2 regions of the Rossellomorea vietnamensis genome follow, and region 2 is predicted to be linked to the other one. Evidence: riboswitches for the same ligand, from Rfam matches in the RefSeq annotation. Region 2 holds a riboswitch; the other holds the start of a gene.
The links. A riboswitch is a leader RNA that binds a small molecule or an ion and turns the genes downstream of it on or off. The one in region 2 is predicted to bind FMN.
Positions count from the first base shown of each region.

Region 1 (5,021 bases), 180 kb from region 2:
AAATTGGCCATTTCGATGGCTGAAACCGCCGCTTCCCATCCTTTGTTCCCGGCTTTTGTGCCGGCTCTTTCGATTGCCTGTTCGATTGTATCCGTCGTCAAGACCCCGAATATGACGGGTACGTCTTCCTGCAGGCTGAGATTGGCCACTCCTTTCGCAACCTCTCCGCTTACGTATTCAAAATGAGCGGTTGCTCCGCGGATGACCGTTCCCAAAGTTACAACGGCATCATATTTACCAGAACGCGCAAGTTTCTTGGCGATCATGGGAATTTCAAATGCTCCCGGGACCCAAGTGACGGAGACATTCCCTTCTTCAACACCGTGTCGCTTCAAGGCATCTTCCGCTCCGCCAAGCAGCTTGGATGTGATGAATTCATTAAAACGTGAAACGACGATGGCCACTCTTAATCCTGATCCTACTAAATTTCCTTCATAAATGGTTTTCATTGTAAATTCCCCCTAAAATTTTAGTAAATGTCCGAGCTTAGTGTGCTTTGTTTTTAAATACTTTTCATTTTCGAATTTCGCAGGCATCTGGATCGGCACCCGATCAGCGATTTCTAAACCGTATCCGTTGATCCCGGCGATCTTTCGCGGATTATTGGTCAATAGACGCATCTTGGTTATACCTAGATCTCTCAGAATCTGCGCTCCGATTCCATATTCCCTTAAATCGTCACCAAAGCCCAGTTTTTGATTGGCTTCCACAGTGTCATAGCCTTCTTCTTGAAGCTTATAAGCCTTCAGTTTGTTTATTAATCCGATCCCGCGGCCCTCTTGCCTCATATAAAGCAGGACACCTTTTCCTTCTTCTTCAATCTGTGTAAGGGCTGTAGCGAGCTGAGGACCACAATCACACCGATTGGAACCGAAAACATCCCCTGTCAGGCATTCGGAGTGTACACGTACGAGTACATCCTCACCCTCTGACCATTCTCCTTTTACAAGGGCGATATGCTCTTTTCCTGTAAGATTTTCTGTGTAAGCGACCGCTTTGAAGTTTCCAAATTCAGTTGGAAGCTCAATTTCCACTTCCCTTGTCACAAGCATTTCCTTTTTTCTTCTATACCTGATCAAATCTTCTATGGAAATGATCTTTAGATCCCATTTTTCAGCGAGCTTCATTAATTCAGGCACCCTTGCCATCGTTCCATCTTCATTCATGATTTCACAGATGACGCCGGATGGTTGTGCACCTGCAAGAACAGCCAGATCGATGGCTGCTTCTGTATGCCCTGCCCGCTTTAGAACCCCGCCATTTTTGGCGACAAGGGGAAATACATGTCCGGGTCGTTTAAAGTCCTCCGGAACTGAATTCACGTTCAATAATTCCTGTATGGTGGCCGATCTTTCAAATGCACTGATCCCCGTCGTTGCGGATTTATGATCAACTGATATGGTAAAGGCCGTGCCATGGGGGTCTGTATTTGACATGGTCATCGGCGATAGCTTCAATTTGGTTGCTATTTCCTCTGTAATGGGGGCACAAATCAAGCCTCTCCCTTCTTTAGCCATAAAATTAATGACTTCAGGAGTCGCTTTATCTGCCAGGGCAATAAAATCTCCCTCATTTTCACGATTTTCGTCATCCACCACGATAACGACTTTACCTGCCTGTAAATCTTCCAGAGCTTCTTCGATCTTATTAAACATGGGGCAACCCCTCCTCTTAGTCAGCGAACCCGTTTTGAGATAAAAAATCATAGCTGATGCTGCTTGAAGTCCTCTCAGACTGTTCCTTTGCTTCATAGAAACGATGAAAATATTTCGCCATTACATCACATTCAATATTGACAAGGTCCCCTACTTTTTTTCCACCAAGGACCGTATCCCCTCTCGTCTGAGGGATGAGGGAAATCGTAATGGTATTATTTTTTACACCAAACACAGTAAGGGAGGTGCCGTCAATTGCGACCGACCCCTTTATGATGAACAAATGGCCGTGATGTTCCGGGATGGTAATGTCCATATACCATGCATTTTCCACTTTCTCTACTCTCATGATGGTACCCACCCCGTCTACATGGCCGTTGACAAAATGACCGCCGAAACGTCCATCTGCCCTCATGGCCCTTTCCAGGTTCACTTTCGAACCACGGGTAAGGGTCCTTAAGGTGGTCCCTTCAAACGTCTCCGGCATGACATCAACCTGAAACTTGTTGGAGCTGAATGAGGTGACGGTTAAACAAACCCCGTTCACACTGATGCTGTCCCCTATATGGATATCTTCGAGAATGCGGCTCGATGCAATCGTCAGTTCCATGGAAGAGGAAGACTTTGTCATCTGTTCGATCGCTCCAATTTCTTCAATAATTCCAGTAAACATTCTTCTCCCCCTTTCATAAAGGTTCCCGTTTTGGCCGTGCGATAATTTTGATATCCTGTCCTACACGATCCAGGTGTGCAATCTCCATTTCCAATCCTTCTGCAATGGTCGGAAATCCTTTTCCTCCAAAACTCGTGAAGGCAGCATTTCCACCAACAAGCTTTGGTGCCATATACATAACCATTTCCTGAAAGGCCTTTTCCTCTAAGAAAGCAGAATGTACAGAAGAACCACCTTCTACATAAAGGGAAGCAATCTTACGGGAACCAAGTTCTTTCAGAACGGTTCGAATCCCGATTCTCTCATTGGCAAGGGAAACGATTTCACATCCCCGATCGATATAGGGCTTCTTCTGTTCTTCTTTGACCGAACTGCCTGTAAATATGATGGTTCTACTTTCTAGGTCCTCTACGACATGAGAGTGGATCGGTGTACGCAAATAAGTATCTAATATAATTCGAATGGGGTTTTTTCCACCTTGGGGCAGACGGGTGGTAAGGTGTGGGTTGTCTTGAATGACCGTATTGACTCCTACTAATATCGCGTCATGCCTGTGACGATCATAGTGGACATCGGTTCTTGAGGCTTCGGATGTAATCCACTTACTGTCTCCCGAAGCTGATGCGGTTTTTCCATCTAGTGTAACCGCTGTTTTTAGCGTGACATATGGGGTACCATTTTGAATGAAGTGGAAAAAATGCTTATTCAGCTCCCGGGCTTCTTCTTCAAGTTCACCCACCACTACTTCAATGCCTGCATCCCTTAATTGTTGAATGCCACGCCCGGCCACCAGGGGATTGGGATCCCGGGTGGCGATATGGACCTTCTTTACGCCGCTTGAAATCAATGCTTGAGAGCATGGAGGTGTTTTCCCATAGTGGGAACAAGGCTCAAGGGTAACGTAAATGTCGCTTCCTTTCGCTTTATCTCCTGCCATTTTGAGGGCATTGACTTCTGCATGTCCTTCTCCCGCTTTCAGATGAGCACCCATCCCGACAATTTCGCCATTTTTGACCACTACAGATCCTACCACAGGGTTAGGCGATGTCTGGCCAAGGGTTGTCTCTGCCATTGAAATGGCAAGCTTCATATAATGGGTATGATCCAATTGAAGTATCTCCCTTCTATCAACAATACTATACAAAAATAAAGAAACCCCAAGTAACGTTTTACTTGGGGGAAGTTGGCATGACTAAATAAAGCATTCGATCTGATGTTTCAGAAAGGAAAAATAATCCATAAACACTGGTCAGACTCCTATCCTGTCCATCAACTAAATGCTGCCGTTCCTTCTCCCATCCAGACTTTCACTGTCGGCTTTGGAGTTTCACCAAATCCACCGTCTAATATGTATTAGCCGGGTCACGGACTAAGAGCATTTGCTCATCACCGCCGGTAGGGAATTTCACCCTGCCCCGAAGGAAACCTATTCGATTATCATTATTCTATCATAGTTTCATAAATAAAATCATGTAAGAAGAACTAAAATAAGATTTTTGTCCTAATTTTTAGAATACACGGCAATGAAATCATAGGATAAAAAAATGCCTCTATATGATTAGAAGCATGTTTCTTTCATACGTGTAACATTCTTCCTTTGTTAGTGTACCCGAATGACTTGACTATGATGTGAGAAAATAATCACTGTCTACATACCAAAGAAAGATCAGAAGCCAGTCCAGATCATCATTATACGTTTCGTAAAATGATACGTAGCTGTGGTGGGAATCGAACAGCCGTTGAACACTTTGGGGGAGGTACCCTTTTTGTAAGGATAGATAATTTTTTTCTTGATAATTCAAGATCCATCTCTTGTTTCCTTTATAGATGAGGATCGTGTCCCCACCTTCATTCTGCCATTCGATGGCGGTGGCACTTTGATATTTCAGTTGAAACATCATCCTTCTCTCAGGATGATCGATTTTTATGGTTCTGCTCCACTTCGAAAATGACAGCGGAAGTTTATGCTTTCTGTGAAACAAGTATTGTTTTGGGTTATTGATCATGGATGTGCGTTGAATAAAATAGTGGGACCAACCGTTCGTTTTTAAATAATAGGAGCCCTCCTTCGTATGGACCCCTACAAGCGAATGCTCGGAGACAGGCATATTTTCATAATACAGACGGTTTGCCTTCTTAAGTTCCTTTTTCAGGCTATAGCTGAGATATAGATTTGAAAGCGCCGGGATGAAGATCAGCAAGGGGAAATAATATAATTGTTGTGTCACTACAAGCATCCCTACACCAATGAGAAAATACATGACACTTCTAAAAAGCAACGTATATTGTTCATTTTTGTATATTTGATAGAGGTTCATAGAATGCTCGTCCTTTCAAGGAATCTCTATCATATGTATGTGAAAAATCCGTAAAAAGACCATATGTCAGGTAAAGGGGGAAAATGAACAGAACACTCTCTTACAAGTGAGTGGTTCTATTCATCCCTGACGTTCTATGAGTGTACCAGCTTCCCTGATTGGTTCCAATCGACTAACTGCTTCCATTTTGATTCTGCGTCATGATAGCCCTGCCAGTACAATTCGTCCAGTTTTTGAGGATTTTTTTCAATCCGGCTTACTTTGAGTGGATGCTGGGGCTGGATGATCAATACCTCTCCATTTTTTTCTTTTTCTTCTATCTCTTGAATCGTTTGATTATAGCGCATGTAGCGATTCATCAGCGTCTTGTGCAAC
Region 1 is NZ_CP104558.1:294,477-299,497, reverse strand. It holds gene ribE (6,7-dimethyl-8-ribityllumazine synthase) at 1-449, opposite strand, end outside; gene N5C46_RS01640 (bifunctional 3,4-dihydroxy-2-butanone-4-phosphate synthase/GTP cyclohydrolase II) at 462-1,655, opposite strand; gene ribE (riboflavin synthase) at 1,672-2,328, opposite strand; gene ribD (bifunctional diaminohydroxyphosphoribosylaminopyrimidine deaminase/5-amino-6-(5-phosphoribosylamino)uracil reductase RibD) at 2,342-3,436, opposite strand; FMN riboswitch at 3,612-3,755, opposite strand; gene N5C46_RS01625 (hypothetical protein) at 3,951-4,646, opposite strand; gene N5C46_RS01620 (patatin-like phospholipase family protein) at 4,781-5,021, opposite strand, start outside.
Region 1: linked by a shared signal. The riboswitch ahead of ribD (bifunctional diaminohydroxyphosphoribosylaminopyrimidine deaminase/5-amino-6-(5-phosphoribosylamino)uracil reductase RibD) and the one ahead of N5C46_RS00610 (ECF transporter S component) in region 2 are both predicted to bind FMN.

Region 2 (5,021 bases):
GAGGGGGGATCAAGGAGTCGATCCAGGCAATGAAAAGTGCAGAGACGGGCCTTTTTCAAAGTGTCGTCCCGAAAGACATCAACTTTAACGTGACAGAAGCAAATGAGGTGGTCACAATCAGTTTTTTAAACGAACTGGATTTAACCTCTTTAGGCGAACAAACCGCACAGGAGCTGATCGAAGGAATATTGCTGACAAGCAGGAGCTCTGGCTTTGAAAGTGCCCGGTTTGAAAACATCAAACAGGAAAGCTGGAACGGCTTTGACTTCACAGAGCCCCTCGAGACACCGATCAGTCCGAATAAAAAGAGCGTTGTGAATTAAATCTCATGGAAAAGACCAGAAGCGGATTTGATCCGAATCTGGTTTTTTTATTTTTACGCTATAAAAACGAATATTTACCGCATTCACAGACAAACTACACAAAGGAAAAATATCTCAAAAAGCATGCCTATGCATGTAATGAGGGGGAAACGGTAAGAATGGTGTAATACATATAGAAGTCAAGGCACGTCTGTCAATAAGACCTAAGGAGGACAAGCATGATTTTCGATTATGCAAGAAGGCTATTCATCTTTTTTCTTTTAACGGTAAGTGTATTCATGATGTTCTTAACCGTAAATGCAGCTAACGCAGAGGGGGATAAGGTGTCAGGTGACACATCGTCCTGGACATTTCCCGTAGAAGGTATGATAACAGATTCATATGGTACAAGGTCAGGTTCTCACAAAGGCATGGATATCGGAGGGGATATCGGGTCGCCTGTATATTCTGTCGCTAAAGGAAAAGTGATCAAATCTTATCTTTCAGATACCTACGGTCATGTTGTATTCATCAGGCATGAAAATGGATATGAAACCGTCTATGCCCATCTTCAAAGCAGGCTTGTGGATGAAAATCAGGAAGTGGCACAAGGTCAACAACTTGGACGATTGGGGAACACGGGAAGATCAACGGGGGCTCATCTCCATTTTGAAGTCCACAGAGGGGAGTGGACGATTGATAAAGAAAATGCAGTCGATCCCTATCGTGTGTTCGGTCAGGGGGAAGTCGGACAGCTGGTATTTGCCAAAGAGAAGGATCCATTCCAGGCAGTGGGTGTCTCTGGGACTCCGGAATCGCTTCCTGATGAACATGTAGCGGAGGGGGTGCACATCGTCCATAAAGGTGAGACTCTTTGGGGGATTTCCAGACAATATGGTTTGTCAGTGGAAGAAATCATGCAGAAGAATGCATTGAAGAGCTCCGGGTTAAACGTCAATCAGAGATTGATGATTCCAGGATCAGGATCCTCCCCTGAAGGGCAATACGTAGTGAAGCAAGGGGACACATTGTATTCGATCTCTAAGGCGCAGGGGATCGATATGGATGAACTGGTGTCGAGGAATGACTTGAACCCGGCATCGGCAATATATCCACAGCAGGTGCTGAAGGTGAATTGATGATGTCACGCACAGCACGGATAGGGAAAACACATAATTAGTTCGAATTCGAACTGTTTTTCTTCACATAGCACTTAACTTTATGTATAATGAGAATGTATAAAAAAATAAAGATTCGTCTTCGGGGCAGGGTGAAATTCCCTACCGGCGGTGATGAAACCTCGTGTTTCTAAGCCCGCGAGCCTTTTGGGGCAGGATTTGGTGCGATTCCAAAGCCGACAGTATAGTCTGGATGGGAGAAGATGAAGGTGATGGCCACAACGTTTAGAAAATGGGAAGCTAAACGTTTATTAGGGTATGCCTTTCATTCTCCGGGATATGTTTGTTTATCCGGGAGTTTTTTAATGCTACCTTTAGCTTGAACCGTCTTCGATTTGAGATGAATCTCCTAAAGGAGAGAGAGTTATGAAAAAAATGAATACGAGAATGTTTGTCACAATTGGTATGCTAAGTGCCATATCGTATGTACTAATGTTATTCAACTTCCCAATTCCACCATTTCCAAAGTTCCTTATGGTTGATTTCAGTGATGTACCTGCATTGATTGCGACGGTCACACTGGGACCGCTTGCAGGAATATTGGTCGAACTGTTTAAGAACGTGATTGATTACGTCATGACCGGAAGCGACACAGGTGTTCCGATTGGTCATGCAGCCAATTTTATTGCGGGAGTCCTTTTGATTCTTCCGACGTATTACATCTATTCACGTTTTCAATCGAAAAAAGGTCTGTTGATCGGACTGATCACAGGAACCGTCGTCATGAGTATCAGCATGGGGATCCTGAATTACTTTGTGTTCCTGCCTGCTTATAAATACTTCATGAACTTTGAGCTTCCTGCTGAAATCATCATTACCGGAATCGTTCCATTCAACATCCTGAAAGGGATTTTGGTGACATCCGTATTTACTTTACTGTTTGTCCGCCTTCAAGGCTGGCTATCAAGACAGGTGGCCTTAAACAAAGCGGCATAATGATGTTATAAAATGAACCCCTCAGCCATATTGAGGGGTTTTTCTATTGCATTCCATATCCATAAAAAAAGCTAAGAAGATCGATCTTCTTAGCCTCATCCTTACTATTCAAATTTCAGTGCATCTCCGTCGAATGGTTCGTCAGATACTTTAATGGAATCTGTCGGGCAACCTTCGAATGCATCGATCATATCATCTTCCAATACGTCAGGAACTTCAACCGTCCCCTGGTTATCATCTAATGTTACAAATGCAATACCTTCATCATCATAATCGTAAATATCTGGAGCGGCAGCCCCGCATGCTCCACATGCAATGCATGTATCCTTGTCAACGATCGTATATTTTGGCAAAGAAAAAACCTCCCGAATAAATAATTCTATATAATTCATCATTATACACAATGTCAATTTGTGAAAAATCACTTAATGTTTATTTTATAGAGGATTGGATGACTTTTCAATAGTTAGGTGCTTTCTTTTTATTTTTATCCTATATATGAAAAACAAAACATGGTGAAAAGCCAATTTCATGGTACAATATTTGACAATAACCTACATATTAAGGAGGAGAGCATTGACCTATCTTAATTATGTGATCCTATATTGTTTTTTGCAAATTAATGGAGAGCGCTCCATTTACTCGGTATTTCATATTTTAAAAGGGAAGAAATCTTCCCAATCGATTCAGGATGCACATATCTTTCATCTGCAACCGTTTTTCCTTTCTTTACCTAAGTTGAAGCGGCCGTATTTCAATCAAAAGGTAAGGGAATTGGAAGAGGCCGGATGGATAACCGTTGGTGAAAATGATAATGCCAGCATGGCATCCGAGGGTTCTAAAGCTGTGAAACAGTATTTTCTTGATGGGGCTTTCCCTTCAGAAATGAACGGTCTCATTCATGGTGATAAAGCCCGTCTATTCTGGATGAGGCTAAGCCTTCTGGTTCAAGTCCTTTCCAATGCCAAACGTCAGGAATTCCTCTATTACCCGGTTCAGCGAAACAGACATATACAGGAATGGGTCAAGAATTGTATCAGGGCGAATCCTAACAGTGACACTCTCTCGTCCCTCTTGTTCAAAGAGCTGACCACCCTTCTGAACATCCAGGGAAGTGATCCCTCTTTATTGGTGTATCGATTAACCGGATATAAGGACTATGGCTGGACGGAATTTCAGGTGGCAGAGAAATTGGACATGGATCTTGAAGAGTGCCGCTTCCGATTCCTGAATCTGCTTCACGGTATGTTGACCGAAATAGAAAGGGATCCTAAAGGCTTTCCGTTATTATATTCCATGGGCTTGAAAAGTGATCACCGACAGAACCTGACCATATCGACCAGCAAGACCTACGACTTGTATAAGAGGGGGCATTCCCTAGAAGAAATCGCCCGGATCCGTAAATTGAAACTCAATACCATTGAGGACCATGTCATCGAGTTGATTTTAACAGAGGAAGGTTTGGACATTGATCCCTTCATTACCAGGGAAGAATACGTAAACGTACTGAAGGTGATGGAGGAAGCACAGACGAAAAGACTTAAGCACATTAAAGAAAAACTCCCTCATTTGAGCTATTTTCAAATCCGGGTGGCTATCGCAAAGGCAGGTGAAACACGTGAATCTGCAACAAGAACTTAAAGAAAGATTCGGCTACTCCTCCTTTAGGGAAGGGCAGGAAGAAATCATCCATTCCGTTCTGAATCAACGGGACACGATTGCTATGCTCCCGACTGGGACAGGGAAGTCACTGTGTTATCAGCTGCCCGGTTATCTGATGGATGGGCACGTGTTGATCATTTCTCCCCTGCTTTCTTTAATGCAGGATCAAGTGGAGCAGATGAAAGTGATGGGAGAAAAGCGGGTCATCGCACTGAATTCTTTTTTGCCCTATATGGAAAGAAGAGAGGCTTTGGAACGATTACATCTGTATAAGTTCATCTTCATTTCCCCTGAAATGTTAATGAATCGAGGGGTCATATCCTCCCTGCAATCTTTGGATATTTCCCTGTATGTAATCGATGAAGCGCATTGTATATCTCAGTGGGGGCCTGATTTCAGGCCGGATTATCTAAAGCTCGGGGAACTGAAGAAGCTGCTCCACAATCCGACCACCCTGGCATTGACGGCAACGGCGACGGAGGAAGTCAGGGAAGACATCAAGAAGGTGCTTCAAATGGATCATGCTGTTGAAATGGTCTATTCAGTCGATCGTGGGAATATTGGATTATTTGTTAAGAGGGTGTCCGGACCAAATGAAAAGCTGAACACGTTGTTAGAATGTGTGAGAGCGTGGGACGGTCCGGGAGTAGTGTATTTCTCAAGTAAACGTATGGCTGAAGATATTGCTCTCTGGCTGTCAGAGAACGGTGTGTCAGGAGTGGCACACTACCATGGTGGGATGGAGCAGGAGGACCGGATCTTGATTCAGCAGCAATTCCTTTCCGGGAAGCTTAGAATGATCTGTGCAACCTCGGCGTTTGGAATGGGAGTGAATAAAGAAAATATCCGTTTCGTCATTCACTTTCATTTCCCCTCCAGCATCGAAGCGTTTTTACAGGAAATTGGAAGGGCGGGCCGCGATGGAGAAAGTAGTGTATCTGTC
Region 2 is NZ_CP104558.1:116,350-121,370, forward strand. It holds gene N5C46_RS00600 (hypothetical protein) at 1-323, shown strand, start outside; gene N5C46_RS00605 (peptidoglycan DD-metalloendopeptidase family protein) at 542-1,441, shown strand; FMN riboswitch at 1,555-1,689, shown strand; gene N5C46_RS00610 (ECF transporter S component) at 1,847-2,416, shown strand; gene N5C46_RS00615 (ferredoxin) at 2,521-2,769, opposite strand; gene N5C46_RS00620 (YpbB family protein) at 2,993-4,057, shown strand; gene N5C46_RS00625 (RecQ family ATP-dependent DNA helicase) at 4,035-5,021, shown strand, end outside.